Regions from separate parts of the Stenotrophomonas sp. K-6 genome, predicted to be linked through region 2. Evidence: predicted binding sites of a transcription regulator. Region 2 holds the regulator's gene; the other holds the start of a gene.
What was found. Region 2 encodes FliA, which starts transcription of late flagellar genes. Its sites were predicted from a motif close to TAAAGTTTNNCNNNCNNNGGCCGATAA; they were not measured.
Positions count from the first base shown of each region.

Region 1: a site for FliA is predicted at 1,788-1,814, ahead of AC13F7_RS17910 (methyl-accepting chemotaxis protein). Genes of this name have one in related genera too.

Region 1 is NZ_JBSPUC010000006.1:231,600-235,982, forward strand. Features, by position in the region: gene mnmA (tRNA 2-thiouridine(34) synthase MnmA) at 1-1,068, shown strand, start outside; gene hflD (high frequency lysogenization protein HflD) at 1,065-1,679, shown strand; gene AC13F7_RS17910 (methyl-accepting chemotaxis protein) at 1,844-3,034, shown strand; gene AC13F7_RS17915 (hypothetical protein) at 3,149-3,415, shown strand; gene AC13F7_RS17920 (bifunctional diguanylate cyclase/phosphodiesterase) at 3,890-4,383, opposite strand, start outside.
Region 2 is NZ_JBSPUC010000002.1:26,545-30,927, forward strand. Features, by position in the region: gene AC13F7_RS05510 (AAA family ATPase) at 1-759, shown strand, start outside; gene AC13F7_RS05515 (MinD/ParA family ATP-binding protein) at 746-1,633, shown strand; gene AC13F7_RS05520 (RNA polymerase sigma factor FliA) at 1,630-2,376, shown strand; gene cheY (chemotaxis response regulator CheY) at 2,393-2,785, shown strand; gene AC13F7_RS05530 (protein phosphatase CheZ) at 2,785-3,399, shown strand; gene AC13F7_RS05535 (chemotaxis protein CheA) at 3,405-4,383, shown strand, end outside.

The DNA.
Region 1 (4,383 bases), on a different contig from region 2:
CAGCAGGGCGAGCCGGTCGCCGGCCTGTTCATGCAGAACTGGGCCGATGACGGCAGCGGCGACTGCCGTGCCGAGGACGACCGCCGCGACGCCGTGGCGGTCTGCGGCCTGCTGGGCATTCCATTCCACTTCCGCGATTTCTCCAGCGAGTACTGGCAGGGCGTGTTCGAACACTTCCTGGCCGAGTACGCCGCCGGGCGCACGCCCAATCCGGACGTGCTGTGCAATCGCGAAGTGAAGTTCAAGCATTTTCTCGACGCCGCGCGTGAGCTCGGCGCCGAGCGCATCGCGACCGGGCATTACGCCCGCATCGCACAGGTCGGCAGGCGCTGGGCCCTGCTGCGCGGTGCCGACCGAAGCAAGGATCAGAGCTACTTCCTGCACCAGCTGGGCCAGGAGCAGCTGGCGGCGACCCTGTTCCCGATCGGCGACCTGCAGAAAAACGATCTGCGCCGGATCGCCCGGGATGCGCGCCTGCCGACCCATGCCAAGAAGGATTCCACCGGCATCTGCTTCATTGGCGAACGCGACTTCCGCGAGTTCCTCGGCCGTTACCTGCCGGCGAAACGTGGCGAGATACGCGATCCTGATGGTGCCCTGATCGCCGAACATCCGGGCGTGTTCTATTTCACATTGGGCCAGCGCGAGGGATTGAACATCGGCGGCGTGCGCGGCCGGCCGGCGGCGCCGTGGTACGTGGTGGGCAAGGATGTGGCCAGCAACGTGCTGTACGTTGACCAGGACCGCGAGAGCCCGTGGCTGCAGTCGACCCGGCTGCACTCCGAACGCGCCCACTGGATCGCCGGCGCGCCGCCTGCGCGCCAGTTCGACTGCACCGCCCAGACCCGTTACCGCCAGCCCGACGAGCCGTGCACCGTCACCGTGCACGACGATGGCACCCTGGCGGTGCGCTTCGCCCGGCCGCAGCGAGCCGTCACCCCGGGTCAATCGCTGGTGTTGTATGACGATGAGGTCTGCCTGGGTGGCGCCGTCATCGCAGCCACCGACGCCCCTCTGGAACAGCGCCTGCGCGCCACCCCTTCTCCTTTCGAGGTATCTGCTGCATGAGTTTTTCCGTCGACGACCGTGTTCTTGCTCTGGCCGGCATCGCCCAGGCCCTGCAGCAGGTGCGCCGTATCGCCGAAACCGGCCACTCCGAAGCCGCCGTGGTGCGTACCGCGGTGGACAGCGTGTTCCGCATTGACGCTGCCACCCCGCAGGAGATCTACGGCAGCGCCAGCAATGTCGCCCCCGGGCTGCGCCTGCTGCACAACTACCTGAGCAGCCAGGGCCAGGACGAGCACCTGCCGCGGCTGGCGCTGTCGGTCCTGCAGCTGGAGCGGCGCTTCGTGCGCGAGCACGAGATCGTGGCCAAGGTCAGCACCGGGATCGAGCGCGCCCAGGCCCAGGCCACCGAGCTGGGCGACAGCGCCCACCCGGACGTGCTGGCCGCGCTGGGGGGGCTGTACGCCGACACCATCAGCAATCTCAAACCCCGCGTGATGGTCCAGGGCAACCCGCATTACCTCGGCCAGGCCGGGGTGGTCGCCGAGATCCGCGCCCTGCTCTTGGCCGCGGTCCGCTCGGCCGTGCTGTGGCGCCAGACCGGCGGCCAGTACTGGGACTTCCTGTTCTCGCGCAAGACGATGCTGGAAGCGGTCGCGCGCCAGTTGCGCTGAGGTAAATCGCGGTAACACCCGGTCGCCGGGCCCTTGCGGGGGCCGGCACCGGGGCGTATGCAGGGTCGCGAGCCCGCCGCCGTGATGCATGAAAATTACGCGGATGGCTAAAGCAAACCGGGGTACGGCCGATACAGCATCCGTGCACCTCCCCGAGAACGTCCATGTACTCACGCCTCTTCATCCGCTTGGCCGCCCCCCTGGTCCTGACCCTTCTGCTCCCCGTTGCCATCGGCTTCGAGTGGCCAGCCGCCCTTCGCTGGGCGATCCTGACCACGATGACGCTCAGCTGGCTGGGCTTCGCCTGGTGGACGGCTCGCGCCCAGAACCAGCGGTCGCCCGAGCAGGCCCGCATCCTGCGTGAGCAGGACCAGTTGCTGAGCGAGCTGCGCTCGTTCGTCGGCAACGAAATCGAAGGTTCCCGCGGCGAAGTCGAACGCGCCCGTGACCTGATCCGCCACGCCGTCAGCGGCCTGGGTGGCAGCTTCGATGCCATGAACCGCAAGTCCCGCCAGCAGAGCCAGGCCCTGGCCCGCATCGTTGATCGCGCCGGTGAAGACGGTGGCGCCGGGGTCGATGTGGCCCGCTTCGCCCAGCACGCCAGCCACCGCATGGAACAGCTGGTGGAAGCGCTGGAACAGGTCAGCGGCCAGAGCAGCAACACCGTGCAGCACATCGACCAGATGGCGCAGCACCTGGATGGCATCTTCGCGCTGCTGGAAGACGTCAAGTCGATTGCCGACCAGACCAACCTGCTGGCGTTGAACGCCGCCATCGAAGCTGCGCGTGCCGGTGAAGCCGGTCGCGGGTTCGCGGTGGTCGCCGACGAAGTCCGCAACCTGTCCGAGCGCTCGACCACCTTCAACGAGCAGATCCGCAAGCTGGCCCACAGCTCCAAGGACGCCATCGCCAAGGTTCGCGAGACGGTCTCGCACATGGCCTCCCGCGATATGGACCGGTCCCGCGAAGCGCGCCAGGAAGCGGCGGCGATGCTGGACAACGTGGCCCAGATCAATGCCTCGCTGGGCGACGGCATGCGCGAGATTTCCGAGTGCGGCCGGGCGATCGACAGCAGCGTGGCTGAAGCGGTCCGCGCCCTGCAGTTCGAGGACATTGCCACCCAGGCCCTGGGCGGCGTGCATACCCACCTGGACCGCCTGACCGCCATCAACCGCGAAGCGGTGGCCCTGCAGGAACTGCTGCAGCGCAATGGCGGCGTGGTCGACGAAGAGATCGTCACTGCCCTGCAGCGCACCGGCAACCGCCTGCGCGACATGCGCAGCGAATGGGAGCGTCCGCCGCACAAGGCTGTCGCCCAGCAGAGCATGGCCGCCGGCGCGGTCGAACTGTTCTGATCCCGAGCTATCGTGCCTCTCCCGGCACACACTGCGGCCCCGGTTCATCCCGGGGCCGTTGTGCTTGCACTACCCGCCTTGGCTGCAGATGATCGACCGATGTTGAATGCGTCCATGCTGTCCGTTGCATCCCCAGTACCCACCGACCTGGAGCCGGTGATACAGATCGCCGACGGCGACCTACGGGCCGCCGTCAACGAACACGCTCCCCTGCTCGGCCGCGCCCTGATCGCGCATCTGGAACGGCTGGCACAGCAGGAGCTGGCGAAACTGGCCAGCCAACCCATCGATCCGGGCACCACGCCCATCGATCCCGCCCTCGCCGGCCTGGCGTGGGACCTGGGCCTTAGCGGTGACGACCTGGGTGCTGCTGCGCGCTGAGCCCGGCACCTGGACAACGTCATGGCGGTGGCCCCGCTCGAATCGCCGGATGAAACTCTCCGCAGGATCGACGGAATCCAGGACGTAACCCGCGTATGCACCTCATGGAGCGCGTGTGCGCGCATCCGTTGACGCCGCGCACCATCATTCTGCTCTTGGATGACCTGGAGATGCAGGGCAGGATCGGCCCTGTGGACCAATGGATCGGCTACCCGCCCGTCTTCGCGCAGGCTGGATGGTCGCAACCCGGAGCTTTGTTCTGGGTCCGCCGCGACGGTCCGCCTGCCCTTGCGTGACTACCGACTGGCATTCCCGCGAAGGGTCTGGATCCGCACTGCGGAACGCCGCCACTTCTCCAAGGGCGGCAAACCTCACGAAGGAGATTCGGGCGCGGATCCGATGAGGGGGTACGCTGAGACGAAAGGACGGCTCGACGCCGCTTCCATGCCCGCTGAACGTTGCGCCGGAATCCGCTTAGACGCTCTGCGTCACTTCCGCGTAACTCTCACGCGAGGGCGTCTGTGTGCCCAGCTTCAACCATAACGCCAGGTCGCGCGGGGCCAGCGGACGCGAGTACAGGTAACCCTGGATCTCGTCGCAGCCCTGGCGACGCAGCATGGCCTCTTCCTGCGCGGTTTCCACGCCCTCGGCCACCACCTTCATGCCCAGGGCATGCCCCAGGTGCACGATCGCCTGGGTGACTTCCGCGGTGCCCGCGTCGTGCAGCATGCCTTGGACGAAACTGCGGTCGATCTTCAGGCGCCCGACCGGGAACCGGTTGAGGTAATGCAGGTTCGAGAAGCCGGTGCCGAAGTCGTCCACCGCGAGCGGGACGCCATGGCGCTCCAGCACATCGAAGCAATGGCGCAGCACGTCGGTGTCACGGATCAGCGCGGACTCGGTCAATTCCAGCTCCAGCCGCTGCGGCGGCCAGCCGTGCGCGTGGCAGATGTCGATCACGCGCTCGG
Region 2 (4,383 bases):
GCCGGCATCAGCCGTGACGTGGCCATGCAGATTCCGCTGGACACCGAAGCCCACCGTGGCCGCGGCCTGATGCTCGGCCTGCTCTCCAAGAAGCTGCCGATCGCCCCGGTCGACCCGCTCGAAGCGGGCGGCGTGATCGCCCTGGTCGGCCCGACGGGTGCCGGCAAGACCACCACCATCGCCAAGCTGGCCTCGCGCTTCGCCGAAGCCCACGCCGCCCGCGATGTGGCCCTGGTCACCACCGATACCGGCCGCATCGGCGCCCGCGAGCAGCTGTACGGCTTCGGCCGCCAGCTCGGCATCGCCGTCCACGAGGCCAGCAGTGGCAGCGATCTGAACCAGCTGCTGGAACGCCTGAAGGACTACAAACTGGTCCTGATCGACACCGCCGGCCTGGGCCCGCGCGACCGTGCGCTGGCCGCCCAGCTGCAGTGGCTGCGGGCCGCCGAGCAGATCCGCACCCTGCTGGTGCTGCCGGCCAACACCAGTTTCGGCGACATGGACGAGGTGGTCCGCCGCTTCAGCGCCGCCAACCCGCAGGGTGTGGTGCTGAGCAAGCTGGACGAGACCGGGCGCTTCGGTACCGCCCTGTCGGTGGCCGTGGACCACCGCCTGCCGATCACCTGGGTCACCGATGGCCAGGACGTTCCTGAAGACCTGCACCGTGCCAGTGCGGCCAATCTTGTACTTCGCCTTGAAGATTTGCGCCGCGCGGCCGATATGCCCTGCAACCCGGAGTTGAACCATGCCGTCGCGTGAGTACGCCAAGCTGACCCAGACCTTCCCGTTGTCGGCTACCCGAAGCCAGCCGCTGGGCCCGGTCCGCACCATCGCCGTCACCGGCGGCAAGGGCGGCGTGGGCAAAACGAACGTTTCGGCCAACCTGGCCGTGGCGCTTGCCAGCATGGGCAAACGCACCCTGCTGCTGGATGCCGACCTGGCCCTGGCCAATGTCGATGTGATCCTGGGGCTGAAGCCGACCGTGACCCTGGCCGACCTGATCGCCGGGCGCTGCACGCTGGAGGAGGTCATCATCGAAGGCCCCGGCGGCCTGCTGGTGGTGCCGGCCGCCTCCGGCCGCCGCAACATGGCCGAGCTGCAGCAGGCCGAGCACATCGGGCTGATCAACGTGTTTTCCGAGCTGGAGCGTGAGCTGGACATCATGGTGGTGGACACGGCCGCGGGCATCACCGACGGCGTGTTGACGTTCTGCCAGGCCGCCCAGGACACCGTCGTCGTGGTCTGCGATGAGCCGGCCTCGATCACCGACGCCTACGCCTTGATCAAAGTGCTCTCGCGCGAACGCGGCGTGGACCGGATCCAGGTGGTCGCCAACATGGTGCGCGACCCGAATGAAGGCCGGGTGCTGTACGAGAAGCTGACCCGCGTCTGCGAGAAGTTCCTCGCCGATGTCTCGCTCAACTACCTGGGCTGCGTGCCGCAGGACGACTGGCTGCGCCTGTCGGTCCAGCGCCAGCAGCCGGTGGTGAAGGCCTACCCGTCCAGCCCCTCGGCGCTGGCACTGACCGAGATCGCGCGCCGTACCGCACGCTGGCAGGCCCCGACCGAGCCACGTGGCGGCGTTGAGTTCTTCCTCGAACGCATCCTCAAGCAACGCGGGGTGACCGCATGAAAGGCGCCGCACAATACAAAGAGGTCCAGCGGGTCGCAGCCAACGAGTGCATTGCCCAGCACTCCGACCTGGTCCGCCGCATCGCCCATCACCTGGCCGCCCGCCTGCCGGCGAGCGTGGAAGTGGACGACCTGATCCAGGCCGGCATGATGGGCCTGATCGAAGCGTCGCGCAGCTACGACGCCGACCAGGGCGCCTCGTTCGAGACCTATGCCTCGATCCGCATCCGTGGCTCGATGATCGATGAGATCCGCCGTGGCGACTGGGTACCGCGCTCGGTCCACCGCCGCGCCCGCGACGCCGCCGCCACCATCCGCCGGCTTGAGCAGAGCACCGGCCGTGCCGCCAGCGCCACGGAAGTGGCCGCCGCGATGGACATGCCGCTGCCGGACTACCTGCGCCTGATGGAAGATGCCTCGCGCGGCCAGGTGCTGAGCCTGGAATCACGGATCGAGGACCAGGGCGAACTGGACACCGTTGCCCAGGGCGGCCCGACCCCGCAGCAGGTGCTGGAGCGCGGTGAGTTCGGACGTGAGCTGGGCAACGCCATCGGACTGCTGCCCGAGCGCGAACAGCTGGTCCTGTCGCTGTACTACGAGCAGGAACTGAACCTGAAAGAGATCGGCGCCGTGTTGGGCGTCAGCGAATCGCGCGTGTGCCAGATCCATGGCCAGGCCGTGCTGCGCCTGCGTGGCCGACTGAAAATCTTCGAGGCGGCCGACGCCGGCCTCGAGAACCATTAAGACCGAGGAAAGAGCTTTGGACAAGAACATGCGTATCCTGATCGTCGACGATTTTTCGACCATGCGTCGTATCGTCAAGAACCTGCTGGGCGATCTGGGCTTCACCAACACCGCCGAAGCCGAGGACGGGCATGCCGCGCTGATGCTGTTGCAGAGCCAGCCGTTCGATTTCGTGGTCACCGACTGGAACATGCCGGTGATGACGGGCATCGACCTGCTCAAGGCCATCCGCGCCGACGCCAAGCTCAAGACCCTGCCGGTGTTGATGGTGACCGCAGAAGCCAAGCGCGAGCAGATCATCGAAGCGGCCCAGAACGGCGTCAACGGCTACATCATCAAGCCGTTCACCGCCCAGACCCTGGAAGAAAAGCTCGGCAAGATCTTCGAACGTCTGGCGGCGAGCGCCTGATGGAAACCCTGAGCGACAAATCAGCGCTGGTGCAGCGCCTGCAGGATGCACTGGCCGCGCTGGAATCGGGCGACGAAGCAGCGTGGCGTCAGCAAATCGATGCACTGGCCGCACTGCGGACCCAGCCGATGATGGCCGGGTTGAACCGGCTTGCCCGCGAGCTGGGCCAGGCACTGGGCGAGCTGCCCAGCCTGCCCAGCGAAGCCGGCGAACTGGACGATGCCTGCGCGCGTCTGGATCACGTGGTGGCGATGACCGAACAGGCCACCCACCGCACCCTGGACCTGGCCGAAGAATGCCGCACGCTCACCGAGCAGCTGCGCGCCAATGGCGTGACGGCCGACCAGGACCAGCAGCTGGACCGCATCCGCCACAACCTGACCGAGATCGCACTCACCCAGAGCTACCAGGATCTCACCGGGCAGATCATCCGCCGCGTGGTGGGCATCGTGCGTCGCGTGCATGAAGGCTTCGGTGCACTCGGGCTGCCGCCGCAGGACGACACCGCGCACAAGCGCGACAACGGTCTGGCCGGCCCGGCCGTGACCGGTCTGGACCGCCACCAGGTTTCACAGGTCGACGCTGACGACCTGCTCTCCGATTTGGGACTTTAACGATCATGAGTGCTGTTCCGGACGATATCGCTGCCGACTTCATCCTCGAGGCCCAGGAGATCCTGGATCGCCTTGGCGAACAGCTGGTGTCGCTGGAGCAGGCGCCCCAGGACGGTGACCAGCTCAACGCCGTGTTCCGCGGGTTCCACACGCTCAAAGGCGGCGCGGGCTTCCTCGGCATCCAGGCGATGGTCGAGCTGTGCCACGCCGCCGAGGAAACCCTCGGCATGGCGCGCTCGGGCCAGGCCACGCTGCAAGCCCATCACTTCGACGCGGCCCAGCAGTCGCTGGACTATCTGCAGTCGATGCTGGACTCGGTCTCGGCCGGCACCGAGCCGGGCTATGCCCCGCCGGAGCTGATCGCACAGTTCGACGTCAACGGCCCGGCGACGCCGGCGGCCGCACCGAGCGCCGCCGCCGGCCCCAGCAGCGGTGAGCTGATCACCGACGATGAATTCGAAGCACTGCTCGACCAGCTGCATGGCGGTGCCGCACCGACCGCGGTCGCCGCCAGGAAAGACGACGGCATGATCAGCGAGGACGAGTTCGAATCCCTGCTCGACCAGCTGCACGGCGGCGCGGCACCCGGTGCCAAGCCCGTGACGGCTGCACCGGCCCCGGCGCCGCGTGCAGTGGCAGCGCCCGCCGCGCCTGCCGCCAACAAGCCGGCGCCCAACAAGCCGGTCGCCGAGGCCGAGCACACCGTGCGCGTGGATACCAAACGCCTGGATGCGATCGTCAACCTGATCGGCGAACTGGTGCTCTCGCGCAACCGGCTCAAGACCCTGCGCGCGCGCCTGCACGATGAAGAGCTGGACCGCGCGGTCTCCACCCTGGACATCGCCACCGCCCGCCTGCAGTCGGCGGTGATGCGCACCCGCATGCAGCCGGTCGGCAAGGTGTTCTCGCGCTTCCCCAAGGTGGCCCGCGATGTCGCGCGCTCGCTGAAGAAGGAAGTGGAGCTGGAACTGATCGGTGCCGAGA